4 regions of the Tepidicaulis sp. genome follow, and region 4 is predicted to be linked to each of the others. Evidence: predicted binding sites of a transcription regulator. Region 4 holds the regulator's gene; each other region holds the start of a gene.
What was found. The regulator PhoB, encoded in region 4, activates phosphate uptake and scavenging genes when phosphate is short. The targets are predictions, from matches to a motif close to TGTCATNNANCTGTCAT.
Positions count from the first base shown of each region.

Region 1: the regulator PhoB is predicted to act here: its motif matches at 2,464-2,480, upstream of ACOQOT_RS12410 (UDP-2,3-diacylglucosamine diphosphatase).
Region 2: the regulator PhoB is predicted to act here: its motif matches at 2,501-2,517, upstream of ACOQOT_RS06270 (RNA degradosome polyphosphate kinase).
Region 3: the regulator PhoB is predicted to act here: its motif matches at 2,513-2,529, upstream of ACOQOT_RS16845 (OprO/OprP family phosphate-selective porin).

Region 1 is NZ_OZ244942.1:2,580,665-2,585,130, reverse strand. It holds gene ACOQOT_RS12420 (YceI family protein) at 1-58, opposite strand, end outside; gene ACOQOT_RS12415 (glycosyltransferase family 4 protein) at 180-1,283, opposite strand; gene ACOQOT_RS12410 (UDP-2,3-diacylglucosamine diphosphatase) at 1,357-2,199, opposite strand; gene ACOQOT_RS12405 (diacylglycerol/lipid kinase family protein) at 2,616-3,506, shown strand; gene ACOQOT_RS12400 (HAD family hydrolase) at 3,513-4,262, opposite strand; gene ACOQOT_RS12395 (FMN-binding glutamate synthase family protein) at 4,281-4,466, opposite strand, start outside.
Region 2 is NZ_OZ244942.1:1,325,048-1,329,513, reverse strand. It holds gene ACOQOT_RS06275 (exopolyphosphatase) at 1-163, opposite strand, end outside; gene ACOQOT_RS06270 (RNA degradosome polyphosphate kinase) at 179-2,350, opposite strand; gene ACOQOT_RS06265 (HdaA/DnaA family protein) at 2,550-3,233, opposite strand; gene ACOQOT_RS06260 (AI-2E family transporter) at 3,269-4,375, opposite strand; gene ACOQOT_RS06255 (CDP-alcohol phosphatidyltransferase family protein) at 4,372-4,466, opposite strand, start outside.
Region 3 is NZ_OZ244942.1:3,507,825-3,512,290, forward strand. It holds gene ACOQOT_RS16835 (2,3-bisphosphoglycerate-dependent phosphoglycerate mutase) at 1-126, opposite strand, end outside; gene dapB (4-hydroxy-tetrahydrodipicolinate reductase) at 184-993, opposite strand; gene ACOQOT_RS16845 (OprO/OprP family phosphate-selective porin) at 1,196-2,476, opposite strand; gene ACOQOT_RS16850 (OprO/OprP family phosphate-selective porin) at 2,715-4,043, opposite strand; gene dnaJ (molecular chaperone DnaJ) at 4,255-4,466, opposite strand, start outside.
Region 4 is NZ_OZ244942.1:526,697-531,162, forward strand. It holds gene pstB (phosphate ABC transporter ATP-binding protein PstB) at 1-548, shown strand, start outside; gene phoU (phosphate signaling complex protein PhoU) at 585-1,316, shown strand; gene phoB (phosphate regulon transcriptional regulator PhoB) at 1,424-2,131, shown strand; gene ACOQOT_RS02450 (GcrA family cell cycle regulator) at 2,287-2,799, opposite strand; gene ACOQOT_RS02455 (ABC transporter permease) at 3,119-3,928, shown strand; gene ACOQOT_RS02460 (aspartate aminotransferase family protein) at 4,116-4,466, shown strand, end outside.

The sequences.
Region 1 (4,466 bases), 1.5 Mb from region 4:
AGGCAAGGCCCGCGCCAAGGCTTGCGGTGAGCGCAATACGTGCCAGATAGCTGTTCATGTTTCCTCTCTCCCGGTTATGGCGTGACGGCGCAAGTCTATCAGCCGTGCCGGCAAATGCGATCACGTTCCTGATAGTGCGTCTCAAATAGATAGCCGCGCCGGGCGCTGAGAGAAGGCTTTTAGGCGGGGACGGGCGCTTTTGCTTGTACTGCCGCGCTTTCAAGCGTGCCGGAACCGGCCTCGCGCTCCCGGTCGATCAGCACCAGATTGGAGAGAAACTGCCTTGTACAGGCCTCCCACGAATAAGAAAGCGCGTGGGTGCGGCAGGCCTCGCGATCACCTTTCTCAAGGGCGGTAAGACAGGCGGTGCGCAAATCTTCATTCAAGCAGCCTGTTGCCGGGTCGGTGATGATGTCGATGGGGCCTTGCACCGGATAGGCGGCAACGGGCGTGCCGCTTGCCAGCGCTTCGACAAGGACGAGGCCGAATGTGTCCGTTCTTGAGGGAAAGACGAAACAATCGGCGCGGGCAAAGGCTTCGGCCAGCTTGTCGCCGAAAAGCGCGCCGGTGAAGGCGACATCCCGGAATTTCTTTTTCAGATGCTCGAGCCGCGGCCCATCTCCCACCACCATTTTCGTGCCGGGCAGGTCCGTTTCCAGAAAGGCATCGATGTTCTTTTCAACCGCCACGCGCCCGACATAGAGCCAGAGCGGGCTTTTTTGTTCTTGCTCCCCTTCTCTCAGCTCCGGGCGCGGCCGGAAAAGCTCTGTGTCGACGCCGCGCGACCACAGCTTCAAATTCGTGAAGCCGCGCTCTTCCAGTTCCTGGCGCAAGGTCGGTGTTGCCACCATGACGGAGCTAGAGGGTGCGTGGAAGCGGCGCACATAGGCATATGACCAGCTTTGGGGAAAGCGGGTGCGCGCGTGCAGATATTCGGGAAAGCGCGTGTGGAAGGAGGTGGTGAAGGGCAGGCCGCGCGACAAGCAATAGCGCCGGGCGGCATGGCCGAGCGGGCCTTCGGTGGCGATGTGAATGGCGTCGGGCTTTTCCCGGTCGAGGAAGCGGGCAATGCGCGGATAGGGGCGCAGCGCGATGCGGATTTCCTTGTAACTCGGCAGCGGCACGGTGCGGAAATCTTCCGGCGTGACAGTATCCACCTTATGGCCGAGCCGCTGCAGTTCTTCGCTTGTCTGGCGCAAGGTGCGCACGACGCCGTTCACTTGCGGCGGGGCGGCGTCGGTTACGATGACGATGTGAAGGGGACGGCCTGCCTGATCGCCCATTCTTGGGGCCGCTTTCTGGCTAGTGTGGCGCGGCGCGGAAGAGGCCATGGGATGTTCCGTTTTCAAAAGAGTGTCAGGCGGCATCAAGGACGGGCGGGGCGCTGCGCGCTTCCGGCTCGATGAGCTCGGGCTGCATTTCCCAGGAGAAGTGATGCCAGCGGATGATGCTGAGCTGGCCGCTTTCGTCCTCGGACATGGCCGTGCAGCTTTCCACCCAGTCGCCGTCATTGCAGTAAAGCACGCCGTCGATCTCGCGGATCTCGGCAAAGTGAATATGCCCGCAAATCACCCCGTCGACGCCGCGCTCGCGGGCGGCGCGGGCAACGGCGGTTTCGAAGCGGGAGATATATTCGACCGCGTTTTTCACTTTGTGTTTCAGGTAAGCAGAGAGCGACCAGTAAGGCAGGCCAAAGAGACGGCGCACATCATGCAGCCATGTGTTGAGCGCGAGGGCCACCGTGTAGGCCCGGTCGCCCAGATGCGCGAGCCAGGTTGCATAGCGCACCACACTGTCGAACTGATCGCCGTGAATGATCAGGAACGTGCGTCCATCCGCGGTTTCGTGCAGCGCTTCGCCGACCATGTCGATGCCGCCGAAATTGAGACCCGTATAATCGCGCAGCGCCTCGTCGTGATTGCCGGGCACGTAAATGACGTTCGTGCCCTTGCGCGCCTTTCTCAGCAGCTCCTGCACCACGGCGTTGTGGCTCTCATTCCAGTACCAGGAACGCTTGATCCGCCAGCCGTCGATAATGTCCCCGACGAGATAGATCGTTTCGGCGTCATTGTTGCGCAGGAAGTCGTAGAGGAGGTCCGCCTTGCAGCCCGGCGTGCCGAGGTGAATGTCGGAGAGGAAAAGCGTGCGGTGCTTCTTCGTCTTTTTCGGGCGAGGGCTGTTATAGAGTTTTTCGTGGATCGTCCCGCGCCCGACGCGGGTGCGGGCGGCGCGGAGTTTCTTTTTTGGCGCAGGCTCCGCCGCCGGATCTGCCGCAGGGTCTGTTATTGGCGCGGGAAGGCCGGGCGGGCTTGCGGGCACGGGTAATTTCCCTTCAGGCGCCGAGGGGCGGCGGGAGCGCCCGATGCGCGGGGAAACGGATTTCGTTTTCGGCGCTTGTCTGCTATCTGCGCCGGATGTCCGGCGGAATTTCAATGCCGCGCCCCAGGAAGCCGTGTCGAGAAGTGTCATAGCCGCGTCATATATCCAGTCGATATGATGACCGGGTCCCGCGCCAGGCGCTGCCCGATTCGATAAGGCTATGGTCGGATTTGGGCGTGACTATTTTGTGTCGGATGCGTGAGACATTTGTGTAGCTTTCAATCCGGGTGCGGAGCATGTCGCGGCGAAAGTCCATCCATATCGTGGTTAATCCCGCTGCCGGCTCGCGCCATGGCGGGCTTTTCGAATATGTGACGGCGCTTTTAAAAAAGGACGGCGCGGCCGTGAGTGTGGAGGAAACGAACGGTCCGGGGCATGCCACCGTGCTGGCCTATAGAGCCGCCTCAAGCGGGCAGGCGGACGTCGTGGTGGCGGCGGGCGGCGACGGCACGATCAACGAAGTGGCGCGCGGGCTTCTCGGCTTCGGCACGCCCATGGGTATCATCCCGCTCGGCACGGCCAATGTGCTGGCCATCGAGATCGGTCTTAAGACCAAGGCGCGGGCGGTGGCCGATATGCTGCTTTTCGGGGAGGCGCGGCTCATCGGCACGGGGGATATTGACGGTGATCTGTTTCTTCTCATGGTCGGCGCCGGGTTCGACGGGCGCATCGTCCATGGCATAAATCCGCGCTTCAAGCGGCGCTTCGGCAAGGGCGCCTTTGTCTGGGCCGGCCTTTGCGAATGGCTGCGGGGGCCGGGCGCCCCGCTTGATCTGATCGTCGATGGGCGGCGTGAAAAGGCGGCTTGGGCGGTCGTCACCAATGCGCGCCATTATGCGGGCAACTTCGTGCTCGCCCCGGAGGCCGACATCACCTGGCCGGGGCTCGATGTCTTTTTATTCCGTAAACCGGGGCGGTTTGCTTTTGCCGGCTATTTGCTGGCGCTCGGGCTCGGCCGCGCCGGGAAACTAAAATCCGTGACTGTGCGGCGCGCGCGCCATATCGATTTTCTGGGGCCGGAAGGGGTGCCTGTCGAGGTCGATGGGGATGAGCGGGGGTATCTGCCGCGCACGGTCACGCAAGGCACGCGCTTCCTCAGGCTCGTCATGCCGGCGGCAGGGCGTTAGTCCCGCTCAGGCAAGGCCGGTTTGTTCGAGAAGCGGCCAGAAGCCGCTCAAGTCTTCCAGCGTGTGGTGGGGCGCGGGCTTGCCTTCGGGCGGCGCGGCCTTGTGGCTGTTATGCCAGATGGTGGTGAGGCCAAGCGCGGCGGGCGCTATGACTTCCCATTCGTAATTATCACCCACCATCCAGGTCTCTTCCGCGCGCACGTCAAGCGCGCCGAGAGCATGGTGATAGGCTTCTTCTTCCGGTTTGCCGAAGCCGACTTCCCCTTCGATCTGGATATGATCGAACCGGTGGGTGAGCTCGAAACGCTCCACCTTGGCGCGCTGCATTGCCGCTTCCCCATTGGTGATGAGCGCGAGCTTGATGCCTTTTTCTTTCAAATGATCGAGCAGCGCATGGCTGTCGGGGAAAAGCGTCATAGCTTCATCGCGCCGGGCCGAATAGCGGTCGGCAATATCATTGGCGATAAGGGCAAGGCGCGGATCGCCTTTGAGAATATCCATCCGCTCGAAGGCCCCGCGGATAATCTCGCGCCGCGCGTCGTAAAGTTTCAGCCGCCAGGTTTTATGCCGGGCCGGGTCCGACCAGAACTCCGCGGCATAAGCGCCGACATGGGCGGTCAATTCCTCAGGATCGTGCGGGGAAAGCGCCTCGGCATGCTCGCTCAAAAGCGCCTGCCAGACGGGCCCCGGGTCCGCATAAGCGGAGATGAGCGTGTCGTCGAGATCGAAGAGAATGGCTTTCGGGCGGTTCAGCATAGCCCGATCATAGCGTGTTTACTGATGCACCCGCAATTTCGTGCTGGGGCGGGCGTCGAGCGCCGGTTCCTCGCCCTTCTTCCAGCGCTCGTAATATTCGCTCAGCGGCAGCGAAATGCCGCTTGCCGTCGTGATGCGCGCATGGCGACGGCGCAGGAGGCGCGGCTCGGGCAGCCCGCAGGAATGGGCGATCATGCAAACCTC
Region 2 (4,466 bases), 800 kb from region 4:
GGCCAAGGCCCGCCATGACCTTTTCGTTAAAAATCGGCACGGGACTGCGGGTTGCGCCGGCATATACGACCAGCCGAACCGAGTTCGAGCCGATATCGATGATGCCATATGGCCCCTTGCGCGAGGTATGCGCGGGGCCCTTACCGGGGGAGTTTGAGGTCACGGACTGGACTTGCGTTTATTTTCGGGACTTCAGTTCTACAGCCGGAGGCTCGTCCCGTTCAAGTGAGCTGCCGCGCCCGGAGAGGCTCGGATTGTCCATGAAGAAATGGTGGGCGTTGAAAGGCTCCTCACCCGGCGCCGGTTTGATACGCTGATAGCTGCCATCGGGCAGCATCCGCCAGCTCTGCTGGTTGTCCTTCAAATTGGCAACCATGATCTGATCCATAATCTGCGCATGGACGGTGGAGTTGCGCACCGGCACCAGCACCTCGACCCGCCGGTCGAGATTGCGCGGCATCCAGTCGGCGGAGGAGAAATAAACCTTCGCGTCATCGGACGGCAGCCCGTGACCGTTGCCGAAGCAGACGATGCGCGAATGTTCCAGAAAGCGCCCGACAATGCTCTTTACGCGGATGTTCTCCGAAAGCCCCGGCACACCGGGACGCAGGCAGCAAATGCCGCGCATGATGAGATCGATATGCACGCCTGCCTGGCTTGCCTCGTAAAGCGCGTCGATGACGATGGGATCGACGAGCGAATTCATCTTCGCCCAGACCTGTGCGGGCCGGCCCGCCTTGGCATGGGCGATCTCACCGCGAATATCTTCCAGAAGCCGCGCGCGCAAACCCACCGGCGACATAGCGATCTGTTCCAGCTCTTCCGGTTCGGCATAGCCCGTCAGATAGTTGAAGATCCGCGCAACGTCGCGCCCGATCGCCGGGTCCGTCGTGAACATGGAAAGGTCGGTGTAAATCTTCGCGGTGATCGGGTGATAGTTACCGGTGCCAAGGTGCACATAAGAGCGCAGCGCCCCGCCTTCCCGGCGCACCACCATGGAAAGCTTCGCATGGGTCTTCAGCTCGATGAAGCCGAACACGACCTGCACGCCCGCCCGTTCCAGGTTCCGCGCCCAGACGATGTTGGCGGCCTCGTCGAAACGCGCTTTCAGCTCCACAAGCGCGGTGACGGACTTGCCCGCCTCTGCCGCCTCGATCAGCGCCTGCACGATGGGCGAGTCTTTCGAGGTCCGGTAAAGCGTTTGTTTGATCGCCACGACATCCGGATCGTTGGCGGCCTGGCGGATGAACTGCACCACCACATCGAAGCTTTCGTAAGGGTGATGCACGACAATGTCTTTGGCGCGGATCGCGGCGAAACAATCCCCGCCATAATCGCGCACCCGCTCGGGGAAGCGCGCATTATAGGGCGTGAATTTCAAATCCGGCCGGTCATCGACGATGAGGCCATTGGTCTGGGCAAGGCCGAGCAGCCCGTCCACCAGCACGACTTCCTGCGTCGAAACATGCAGCTCGGAGGCAACGAACTCGCGCAAGGAAGGCGGCATGCTCGCCTGCATCTTCAAGCGGATCACCGTGCCCCGGCGGCGGCGCTTCAGCGCGCTTTCATAATAACGCACCAGGTCTTCGGCCTCTTCCTCGATTTCGATATCGCTGTCGCGGATGATGCGGAAAGCGCCCTGGCCCATCACTTCATAACCGGGAAAAAGCCGGTCGAGGAAAAGCCCGATCCAGTTTTCAAGGCTGAGAAAACGAATGCCAGACGCGCCGCCCGTCTGGTCGGGCAGACGCACGAAGCGTTCGATCTGCGCGGGGATCGGCAAAAGCGCTTCCATCGAGGTGCCGAGCCTGCGGCTTCTCAATTGCAGCGCGAGCGTGAAACCCAAATTGGTAATGAAGGGAAAAGGGTGCGCCGGGTCGATGGCAAGCGGCGTCAGAACCGGAAAGACCTGTTCCAGAAAACGCGTTTCCAGCCAGTCATATTCTTCCGCCGTCACTTCTTCCGGGTCGAGCACGGCAATGCCGTTTTCCCGCATCTCCTGGCGCAGCGAGTCCCATTGGCGCTGCTGTTCCGCCATCAGCTCATTGGCGGCGGCATTCACCCGCTCAAGCTGCTGGGCGGCGGTAAGCCCGTCCTGGCTCAGCGTTTCGACGCCCGCATTCACTTGCCCGCGCAGGCCCGCCACGCGCACCATGTAAAATTCATCGAGATTGTTCGAGGAGATGGAAAGAAAGCGCAGCCGCTCCAAAAGCGGGTGATTGAGATTGCCGCATTCTTCCAGAACGCGCTTGTTGAATTCGAGCCAGGAAAGCTCGCGGTTCATGAAGCGCGCAGCCGAGGCCGGGTCGATATGCTCGAAACTCGCGCTATCCACCGCCGCATGTTTCATTTCCAGCGGCCCGTCTGCGGCCACCACGGCAGGCACCTGCTGAATGGCTTCGCTCGATCCTGAAGATGCGCTCATAATCATTTCCCCGGGCGCGCGGGCTTCCCGCGCGTTCCGTTAAATTCCAGATGTCCTTGAAATTACGTCAAAAACGTAACCGAGTCATGACAAGCACGGCAGGTTTTAAGGCGTCCTTTACGGCCTAAAGGGCGCTTTCTTCCCGGTTTTTAAGGATTTCAGCGGCCAGCGGCACACTTATGGGCCGTTTCCCGGCAAGGGAGGCCCGGTCCAGCGCCTCCACCAGCGCGCTCAGCGCCGCAAAAGAGCGCTCCATGCGCGGCACGAGATAGGAAATGACGGGCGCCGGCACGGCAAGTTGGCGGTCGTCGAAGAGCTTGATCATCAGCGCCGATAAAAGCGCATCGTCCGGCGCGCCGATCTCCGCGCAAGGCACCGCTTTCAGCCGCGAGGACAGATCGGGCAGGCTGACCGGCCAGCGCGCGGGCGGCTCCTTGCCCGTGAGCAAAAGAAACCCCTTCGTCTCCCGCACCAGATTGATGAGATGAAACAGCGCGGGCAGCCCTTCGCCTGAGAGCGTCTCGCCGTCTTCGACAATCACCGCGCCTGCTTCGGCAAGCTCCGGCACTTCTTTCTTGGTGAGCTTTGCCGCCTCGATGCGCCGCGCGCCCGAGCGCGTGCGCCACACCTCGGCAAGATGCGTCTTGCCGGTGCCGGGCGCACCGGCCAGCGCCAGCACCGCGTCGGGCCAGTCCGGCCAGCGGTCGATCAATGCCACGGCATGTTCGTTCGCCGGGGCGACAAGAAAGTCCTCCCGGCCGCGCGCGGGCCTGTGTTCCAGTTCCAGGGGAAGCTGCTCAGCTTTCACCCATCTCTCCTTTACGCTTACGCATCCCTCTACGCTTACTCATCACTGTCTTTACGGACGCCTTGCAGGTCTTCATGTCCAAGCCCGGTGCCCCGGTAAAGCGGGCTTGCCTCATAACTGCGCACACCGAAACGCGCAAGCACACCGATGGCTGCGGCAATGGGCACGGCCAGCAACACGCCGACGAAACCAAACAGCGCGCCGAAGGCAAAAAGGGCGAACATCACCCAGACCGGATGCAGCCCGACACGGCTGCCCACGAGTTTGGGGGTGAGGAAATTTCCCTCAACGAACTGCCCGATGACGAAGACACCGATCACGACGCCGATCGACATATAATCCTGCGGGCCGAACTGCAAAATGGCGAGCAGCGTCGCCACCAGAAAGCCGCTGATCGTGCCGACATAGGGAATGAAGCTGATAATCCCCGCACCAAGCCCGACAACGAGGCCGAGATTGAGCCCGGCCAGTGACAGGCCGATGGCATAGAACGTGCCGAGCACCAGACACACCGTGCCCTGCCCGCGCACGAACCCGGCCAGCACCGCATCCATTTCCCGGAAAAGGCCGCGAATGGTCATGGCATGCTCACGCGGCAAAAGCTCATCCACCCGCGCCACCATGTTGTCCCAGTCGAGCAGCATGTAAAACGCGACGATCGGCGTGATGACGACGAGAGAGAAAAGGCTGATAATCGCCACGCCCTGTTTCCACACCTCGCCCAGCGCGCTCAGCGCCCAGGAAACAAGTCCCGCGCCCGCCTTATCGATCGTGTCGCGAATATCCGTGCTGCCTAAAAGCACTTCGCCGACCCGGCCCTGGCTCAAATGCGCCAGCCATTCCTGCACACGGTCGGCAATTCTGGGCAGGCTTTCGACCAGCGCTACCGTCTGTTCGTAAAGCAACGGTACGAGCAGAACCAGAAAGGCCACGATCAGCAGCACGAAAATCACCGTAATGATGCTGGTCGCCAGCAGCCGGGAAAAGCCGCGCTCCTCCAGCCAGTCGGCAAAGGGGTCGAGCAGATAAGCCACCGCCAACCCTGCGACGAAAGGCAGAAGAATGCCGCGCAGCAGCCATAGCAATAGAATGAAGACGAAAAGTCCGATGCCCCAGAAAAGCGCCTGGCGTTGAACGGTCATGGATTTTCCCTTTTTCCCTGCTCTTCGCTCAAAACGGTATCGGCCGCCGGCCGCCCGGGCAGCGCCCAAAGCCCCATATGCCCGCCCCAGC
Region 3 (4,466 bases), 600 kb from region 4:
GCGGCCCGCGGCTTTGGCTTCCTCGATGCCTTTTTCCGTCAGGTCCGGATCGCGCCAGCCGGTGAAAAGGTTTTTCTCGTTCCAATCGCTCTGCCCATGGCGGACCAGCACCAGCAAATTACCCACATTCCACTCCGTTTTATCAAACCGCCCGGATGGCTAAAGCTAAGCCGGGCTCATCCTTCAAAGCTCTTTGAGGCCCAAAACATCGGCCATGCCGAAAAGGCCGGGGCCTTTGCCCTGGCCCCATTTGGCCGCCGCCACCGCGCCGCGCGCGAAAATCGCCCGGTCCTCGGCCACATGGGAGAGCACGAGGCGTTCTTTTTCGCCCGCGAAAATTGCCGAGTGTTCACCCACCACCGAGCCGCCGCGCAGCGTGGCAAAGCCGATATCGCCTTTCTTGCGCGCGCCCTTTTGCGAATGCCGGTCGAGATCGCTGACTTCTTTAAGGTCGGCGCCGCGCCCCTTCGCCGCCGCATTGCCGAGCAAAAGCGCGGTGCCGGACGGCGCATCGACCTTGTGCTTATGGTGCATTTCCAGAATTTCGATGTCCCAGTCCGCATCGAGAATGGCGGCCACCTGGCGCACCAGCGAGCTCAGCAGGTTGACCCCGAGGCTCATATTGCCTTCCTTGATGATCGTCGCGTGGCGCGCGGCAGCGGCGATCTTCGCGTTGTCCTCCTCGGAAAAGCCGGTCGTGCCGATGACATGGACGATCCGCGCCTGGGCGGCCAGTGCGGCATGTTCGCAGCTTGCCTCGGGCACCGTGAAGTCGATCACCGCATCCGCATCCTTGAAAACGGCCAAGGGGTCGGCGGAAACCTCGATGCCGAGCGGCTCGGGGCGCCCAGCAAGAAGGCCCAGATCCGCGCCGATATGCGGCGAGCCCTCAGGCTCCGTGCCGCCGGAAAGGGTGCAGCCTTCGGTTTCCAGCACCTGCGCCAGCAATTGCCGGCCCATACGCCCGCCCGCCCCTGCAATCGCAATCTTGATCTCGCTCATGGGAATACCCCGGATATCTCACGTCGCGCCCCAAAAAGGCGCCCGGGCGGTATATCAGGGGAAGGGGAAGGCGTAAATCCGCTAAGGGGCAGCCTCGGGCCAAGGCCGCCCCAAAGAAAAAGCCGCCATACCTTACGGCATGGCGGCTGATCCTGATTTGGGTCCGGGCGGGGAAGCCCCCTGCCCGCCCCTCTTAGAAGTCGAGCTGGATACGCGAAACCACAGCGTCGATATCTTCATCCGTTCCGGCGGCGACCCGGTCCACTTCGGCATGAACGTAGTTCAGCATCAGGCGGACATTCGGGTTGAAGTAATAGTTGGCGCCGAGCGTGTAGTTGTCTTCCTCGCCATTCGTGGCGGCGGCGCTGGCCTCCGACAGATCGACGGTGGAATAGCGGGCGGCAAGCTCGATGGCGTTCTCCGCCTTCACGCGGCCGAAGGTGCCCTTCTTGGCGTTATAAGGACGCGACTCGCCCGTCACGAACCAGCTGGCGAAGACATAGCCGCCTTCCAGGTCCGCATCGCCGAGACCGGCGGTGCGCTCGACCGTCGTCCAGTGATATTCGCCCTGCAGCGAGAAGGGGCCGAAGACCACGGCGGCTTCCGGGCCGACCTGGATCATCTTGTCCACATTGTTGACGGCGCCGGTATTGATGATGCCGCGGCCATCGTTGAACTCGGGACGCAGGTTGAAGCGCACCGTGTCGTTTTCAACGCCGCGGTAGCTGCCGGCAACACCTAGATGCACGGCGCGGGTCGCTTCGGCGATCGGCGCGTAATGCGTGCGGCCCGTCACGGCCCAGTCGGTCGTCTGGTTGTTGATGCCGCCATTATTGATGCCATCGGTGAAGAAGCCGGCGGCCACGCCCCAATTGTCACCGCCCGTATTGGCGCTGATGCCGATATTGCGGCTCGGCGCGAAAACGTTCGGCAGCGCGCGTTCGATAAAGGTGATGTAGTTGGAGCCGGTCAGTTCTTCGAGCGAATAAGGTTCTTTGTGGTTACCCACGGTCACCGACACGCCGCCCACATCCGTGGCGATATAAGCGTCTTTGATACGGACCTGATCGTTCTCGAGGCCGACCTGGAGTTTATATTTCCAGTCGCCCGCGACCTTGCCCGACACATCCCACCAGAAGCGGCGGATCTCGGCGCCATTGCCGATCTGCGTCACATCGTCATCGACGATCGTCGCATCCAGATGCATACGGCCGCCAAAGCGGATCGACCAATTGCCGTCACGGCTGGAAATCTGGAGTTTCTTGGAATCGAATTTCGGCAGATCGGAAAGATCGGCCGTGCGGGTTTCGAGTTCCTGCAGCCGCGCGTCGCGTTCCACGACCAGGCTTTTGAGTTCGCGCAGCTCGTTTTCGAGCGCATCGATGCGCGAGTTGACGTCATAGCCGGCAAAGGCCGGGCTTGCGAGCATGCTTGCAAGGCCAAGGCCCGCCAGCACAGCGTTCGTTTTCTTCATCTGTCCCATCCCTCGTTTCGGCTTGATGCCGGGAATGTGACAGTTTTGTAACGGGGCGGGTTAAGACCGGCTTAAATCCTCCGTGACCGGAGGACATTTATTTTATGAAGTGAACAACGGTCGTTTCAAAAGTAAGGGCTCGTTAATTTCTGGGCCCAAAGCGCTAGTCATTACTCAATAAAAAACCGCCCGGTCCGAAGACCGGGCGGCAAAGCGACTGACTGCGAGGGGTCGCTTCTTAGAAGTCCACAGCGAGGCGAGCGCCGAGGGAGTGGGCTTCTTCGTCCTGCGTTGCGCCGGTGGGGTGATCCACATCGGCATAGACGTAGTTGACGATGGCGCGGACATTCGGGTTGAAGTAGTGGTTCAAGCCGAGCGTGTAGTCCGTCTGCTCGCCGCGGTCGGCGGCAACCAGGCCATTGTCTTCCAGGTCGAGGTAAGACACACGGGCGAGAATTTCCCAGGCGCCTTCCGTTTTCAGACGGTCGAATTTGCCCGAGCCCGCCTTATAGGTGGAGGCGCGGGATTCGCCGGTCAGGAAGTAGCTCAGGTACACATAGCCGCCATGCAGGTCGATGTCGGAGTTGCCGTTGGTGCGGCCGACCTGCGTCCAGGCATATTCAGCCTGTGCGGAGAAGGGGCCTGCCACGAAGGCGACTTCCGGGTTGATCGACCAGGTGTCGTCCACATTGGCGATCGTGCCGGTGTCCACCAGGCGGTCGGCATTGTGAATGCCGGGACGCTGACGGAAACGGGCCGTGCCGTCCTGATCGCTCAGGTAGTAGCTCGAAAGGCCGAGGTGAAGGAGCGAGCCGCCCTTCTTGTCGAACATCGGCGCAACCGTGGCGCGGGCCACGATGCCGTTGTCTTCTTCGAAGCCATCGTCCGAACCGTCGACGAGATCGCCGGCAAACATGTAAGCAACGCTGACGCCGTAATTGTCGCCGCCGAAGCTCACGCCGCCGCCGAGGTTTTTGCCCGGCGCGAAGACGTTGTTGTTGCCGCGTTCCAGGAACGAGATGAAGCGCGAAGAGGTCTGCTCTTCGAGGCTGTACGGCATTTTGAACTTACCGACGGTGATTTCCGCCGGATCCCAGCCCACGTAAGAGATGTAGGCTTCTTCCAGATCAACGGAATCGCTCGGCGCATCGAAGCCGGCTTCGATCTTATATTCGAAATCGCCGCCGAGCTTGCCCTTCAGGCCGAAACGGGTGCGGCGCAGTTCAACGCCGGCGCCGATGTCATGGCCGTTCTGCAGGTCGTCCTGGTCCGCGATCGACGCGTCGATCTGAATGCGGCCGAAGAGTTCCATCGAGTATTTGCCGTCAGCCGACGTGATCTTCAGCTTCTTGCCGTCGAATTTCGGGAAGTTTTCGATGCCCGTGGTTTTGGCTTCCAGAGCTTCGATTTTCGCATCGCGCGCGTCGACCTGCGACTTGAGTGCGCGAAGTTCGTTTTCAAGTGCATCGATACGCGCGTTCACGTCGTATCCAGCAAAGGAGGCACCGGCGGTGCCAAGAGAAAGCGCAGCAAACGCAACGCCCCCCAGCAGAGCTTTCTTAAACATATCTATCTCCTCGTAAGGCGGAAATTGCCCCGGTCGAGAGGAGGTGTAGGCATCCTGTGTGACGGCGGGCTAACAATCGTGTGACAGCAAGATGACAAGCCCACACTGTTGCCTCAGAAACACATAAAATTTTCCGGGGGAGGAGCTGTAATGAAAGCCGTCCGGAGAAACCGGACGATAGGCAAAGAAAAAGGGCCGCTTGAGGCGGCCCTTAATTGTTTTGCAGTCCGTCGAGGAAGCCTTTGACCTTGGCAAAGAAGCCGGAACTTTCCGGGCTCGTGTCCTCGCTCGAGGCCTCTTGGAATTCTTTGAGCAATTCCTTTTGCCGCTTGGAGAGGTTCATCGGCGTTTCGACGCCCACCTGAATATAAAGATCGCCGAACTGGCGCGCGTGCAGCACCGGCATCCCTTTGCCGCGCAGGC
Region 4 (4,466 bases):
CGAATATTTACGGCGCCAATATCGACCCTGTGCTGCTGCGCGCGCGCGTCGGCATGGTCTTCCAGAAACCCAATCCCTTCCCGAAATCCATTTACGAGAATATCGCCTATGGTCCGCGCATTCACGGCATGGCCGAGCGGCGCGCGGAGATGGATGAAATCGTCGAGACGAGCCTGCGCAAGGCCGCGCTCTGGGACGAGGTGAAGGACCGCTTGCAGGAGCCGGGCACCGGCCTTTCCGGCGGCCAGCAGCAGCGCCTTTGCATCGCCCGGGCGATTGCGGTGAACCCGGAAGTCATTCTGATGGACGAGCCTTGCTCGGCGCTCGACCCGATCGCCACGGCGCGCGTGGAAGAGCTGATCGACGAGCTGAGAGAAAACTATACCATCGTCATCGTCACGCACTCCATGCAGCAGGCAGCCCGCGTCTCCCAGCGCACGGCGTTCTTTCACCTCGGCAATCTGGTGGAAGAAGACGAGACGGATCAGATCTTCACCAATCCGCGCGACAAGCGCACCCAGGATTACATCACCGGCCGGTTCGGCTAAGCAAACGTTCAAGCGGCCCGGCGCAAGGAGGCAGGTGTGAGAGAGCAGGAACATATCGTCAAATCCTTCGAGGAAGAGCTCGAAGCGATTTCAACGCTGATCGCGCAAATGGGCGGCATGGCCGAAGCGCAACTCGCTGCGGCGATCGACTGCGTGACGCGCCGCGATATCGCGCTGGCCGAGCGCACGGTGCTCGAAGACCGGCGCATCGACGAGATGGAACACGATATCGAAGATCAGACCGTGCGCCTTATCGCGCGGCGCCAGCCCATGGCGCTCGATCTGCGCGAGGCGATTTCGGCGATCAAGATTTCCGCCGATCTGGAGCGGATCGGGGATCTGGCCAAAAACATCGCCAAGCGCTCGATTATCGTGATCGGCGATTATGAAACGCCGGCCCGCCTGATGCAGGGCCTGGCGCGGATGGGCAAGCTCGCGCAAGGCCAGCTCAAGGCAGTGCTTGATGCCTATGCCGGGCGCAATGCGGAAGAAGCGCTGCATGTCTGGCGCTCGGATGCGGAAATCGACGAGATGTACAATTCCATCTTCCGCGAGCTGCTCACCTATATGATGGAAGACCCGCGCACCATCGGTGCCTGCACCCATCTTCTCTTCATTGCCAAGAACATCGAACGGATCGGCGATCACGCGACCAATGTCGCCGAGACGGTCTCTTATCTCGTTACCGGGGAAATGCTGGTGGATGAGCGCCCGAAAAGCGACCAGACCACCACAACCGCTATTTCCGCTTTGAGGGACACGCAGTAACCTCGGGAAGGACGCATGTCATGCAACTTGAAACGAACTGGACGCACGCCGCCCCCCGCACGGTCGATATTCATGCAGCCAGTGATTCACGGCCGAAACGCACGCCCATGAAACCAACAGTGTTGATTGTCGAAGACGAAGAAGCGCTCTCCACTCTCCTGCGCTACAACCTTGAAAAAGAAGGTTATGACGTGGCCGTGGCCATGGACGGCGAGGAAGCGGAAATCCAGGTACGCGAGCATCTGCCTGATCTCGTGCTCTTGGACTGGATGCTGCCGGGTGTTTCCGGCATCGAGCTGTGCCGGCGCTTGCGCGGGCGGCCCGAAAGCCGGAACCTGCCCATCGTCATGATTACGGCGCGCGGCGAGGAAGCGGACCGGATCCGCGGTCTCGATACCGGCGCGGACGATTACATCACCAAGCCTTTCTCGACGAGCGAGCTTTTGGCGCGCATCCGCGCCGTCATGCGCCGTATCCGCCCGGCGCTGGCAGAAGATATCGTCACTTTCGGAGATATCGTGATCGACCGCGCCGCGCACCGGGTGCGCCGCGCCGACCGCGAGGTGCATCTGGGGCCGACGGAATACCGCCTTCTCGAGCATCTCATGCAGCATCCGGGCCGCGTCTTCTCCCGCGCCCAGCTTCTCGACACGGTCTGGGGCTCGGACGTTTATGTGGAAGCGCGCACGGTGGATGTGCATATCGGCCGGCTGCGCAAGGCGCTGAATGCCAAGGGCGAGCACGATCCGATCCGCACCGTGCGGGCGGCAGGCTATGCGCTCGACGAGCAGGTGCCTGGCGCTTCGGGCGAGTGACCTGTCCCCGGAATTTCAGGAAAACGAACCCCTAAAATAAAAGCCGGCCCACCTCCCCCTCGAGGTATCGGGCCGGCTTTTTCCCCTGCGCGCCTCTTGCCTTTGCAGATTACGCCTGAACAAAGGCAGGTGGGCGCACCGCCAAGAAACGGGGCTTAGACGGCGAAGTCGCGCCGCCGGTCGTTGCGTTTGCGGGCCTGTACGGGCTGGTAGGCCAGCCGCGCGTGCTCGGCGCAATAGGGCATGCCGGGTGCCGAACGGTCGCCGCAGAAATGGAAGCTTTCCTCGCCCGGATCGCCGATCGGCCATTTGCAGGTGTGCTCGGTCAAGGAGAGGACGGTCGCCCCGTCGCCGATGGCCACATCCGTCAGGCGGCGCTGCGGGGCGGGCGCGGGCAGCGGCTTTTCCTTGGCAAGCGCGGCGCTTTCCCGGGCCTCGCTCGCCTGGGCGGGCTGCGGCCGGGCTGTCGCGGGCGCTGCGGCAGCGGCGGGCTGCTGGCGGGCCCGGCTCGGCCGGTTGGAAGTGGCGCGGCCGGAAAGGCCCAGCCGGTGGACCTTGCCGATCACCGCATTACGCGTGACGCCGCCCAGCTGCTTGGCAATCTGGCTGGCGCTCAGGCCTTCGGCCCACAATTTCTTGAGAGTTTCGACCCTGTCTTCCGTCCACATGCCTATTATCCCTCGTCTGCGGGCGCGCGCCTGCGTGCCCCAGGTTTCCCCGAGATTCCCGGCGTCATGCCCGGTACGCGCTGCTGACGCCGCCACTACATATCGTGTTGCGATTGGGTTAACACTACAAGATAGGGGCAGGTTCCCGCAAGGCGCGCATGCCTGCAAAGCCGCCTTATCCACAAAAAATCGCGCTTAGCGAACGCAAAACCACAAAATATGGGCTTGAGTGCCCGATTTATCCCCAGTTTGACGCGAGTGTGCATTGCCAAATCGCCTGCGAGTGACTATTTGGGGTCGCAACGGGAAGGCAGGGCAGATGAGTTTTCAGGAATATCCCCCGCAGGGAACGCGCCGCTTCGGGGCCATCAACTGGCTCGGCATGTGGACGCTTTACGTGAAAGAAGTGCGCCGCTTCATCAAGGTCATTACCCAGACCGTGGCCGCGCCCGTTATCACGACCCTGCTGTTTCTGGCGATTTTCTCGCTGGCGCTCGGCCGGCTGCGCCCGGACGTGCAGGGCGTGCCCTTTGCCGAGTTCATTGCGCCCGGTCTCATCATGATGACCATGCTGCAAAACGCCTTCGCTAATACCTCTTCCTCGCTGCTGATCTCCAAGGTACAGGGCAATATCGTCGATATTCTGATGCCGCCCCTTTCCGCGGGCGAGCTGAATGTCGGCATCGCCATGGCCGGCGTCACGCGCGGTGTCATGGTCGGCATCGTGACCGCGCTCGGCATGATCGCTTTTGTCGATATTTCCATCGCCCATCTTTGGGCGGTGGTCTATTTCGCCATTGCCGCCTCGCTCATGCTCTCGCTGCTCGGCATGCTGGGCGGCATCTGGTCGGAAAAGTTCGACCATTTGCAGGCGGTGACGAACTTCATCATCACGCCGCTCGCCTTCCTGTCGGGCACGTTCTACTCGATCCGCCAATTGCCGGATTTCGCCCAGGAAGCGGTGATGTACAACCCCTTCTTCTATCTGATCGACGGTTTCCGCTACGGCATGACGGGCCATGCGGACGGCTCGGTGGCGGTGGGCGTCGCTTTCACGCTGGGGCTGAATGTCGTTCTCTGGATCGTCACGGACTATGTGCTGCGACGAGGATACCGTCTCAAAGCCTGAGCAAGGCTCGGGTTTTTGAGGCGGGGACCTCTCAAGGCACGAGTAAGTGGTTGAGATGAAAGAGAAAATACCTGCTCACCCGATCCAAGAACGATTGACAGAACAGGACTTCTCCAACATACTCTAGCGCTTCTCGGACGCCGCCAGGAAAGGCGGCTTTTTCTATTCTGTTCGGGAGCATCGGGAAATGATTACGCCAGTCCTGCCAACTTATGCGCGGGTAAATATCGAGTTCGAGAAGGGCGAAGGGCCCTATCTCTTTACGCCTGAAGGGGAAAGATATCTGGACTTCGGTTCGGGCATCGCCGTGAACCTTCTGGGCCACGCGCATCCGCGCCTTGTCGCCGCGCTTGGCGAGCAGGCGGGCAAGCTCTGGCATACTTCCAACCTTTACCGCGTGCCGGGCCAGGAAAAACTGGCGGAGCGGCTTGTGGCGGCAACTTTCGCCGACAGCGTCTTCTTCACCAATTCCGGCGCCGAGGCGATGGAATGCGCGATCAAAATGGCGCGTAAATACCATTCGGCGAGCGGTCATCCC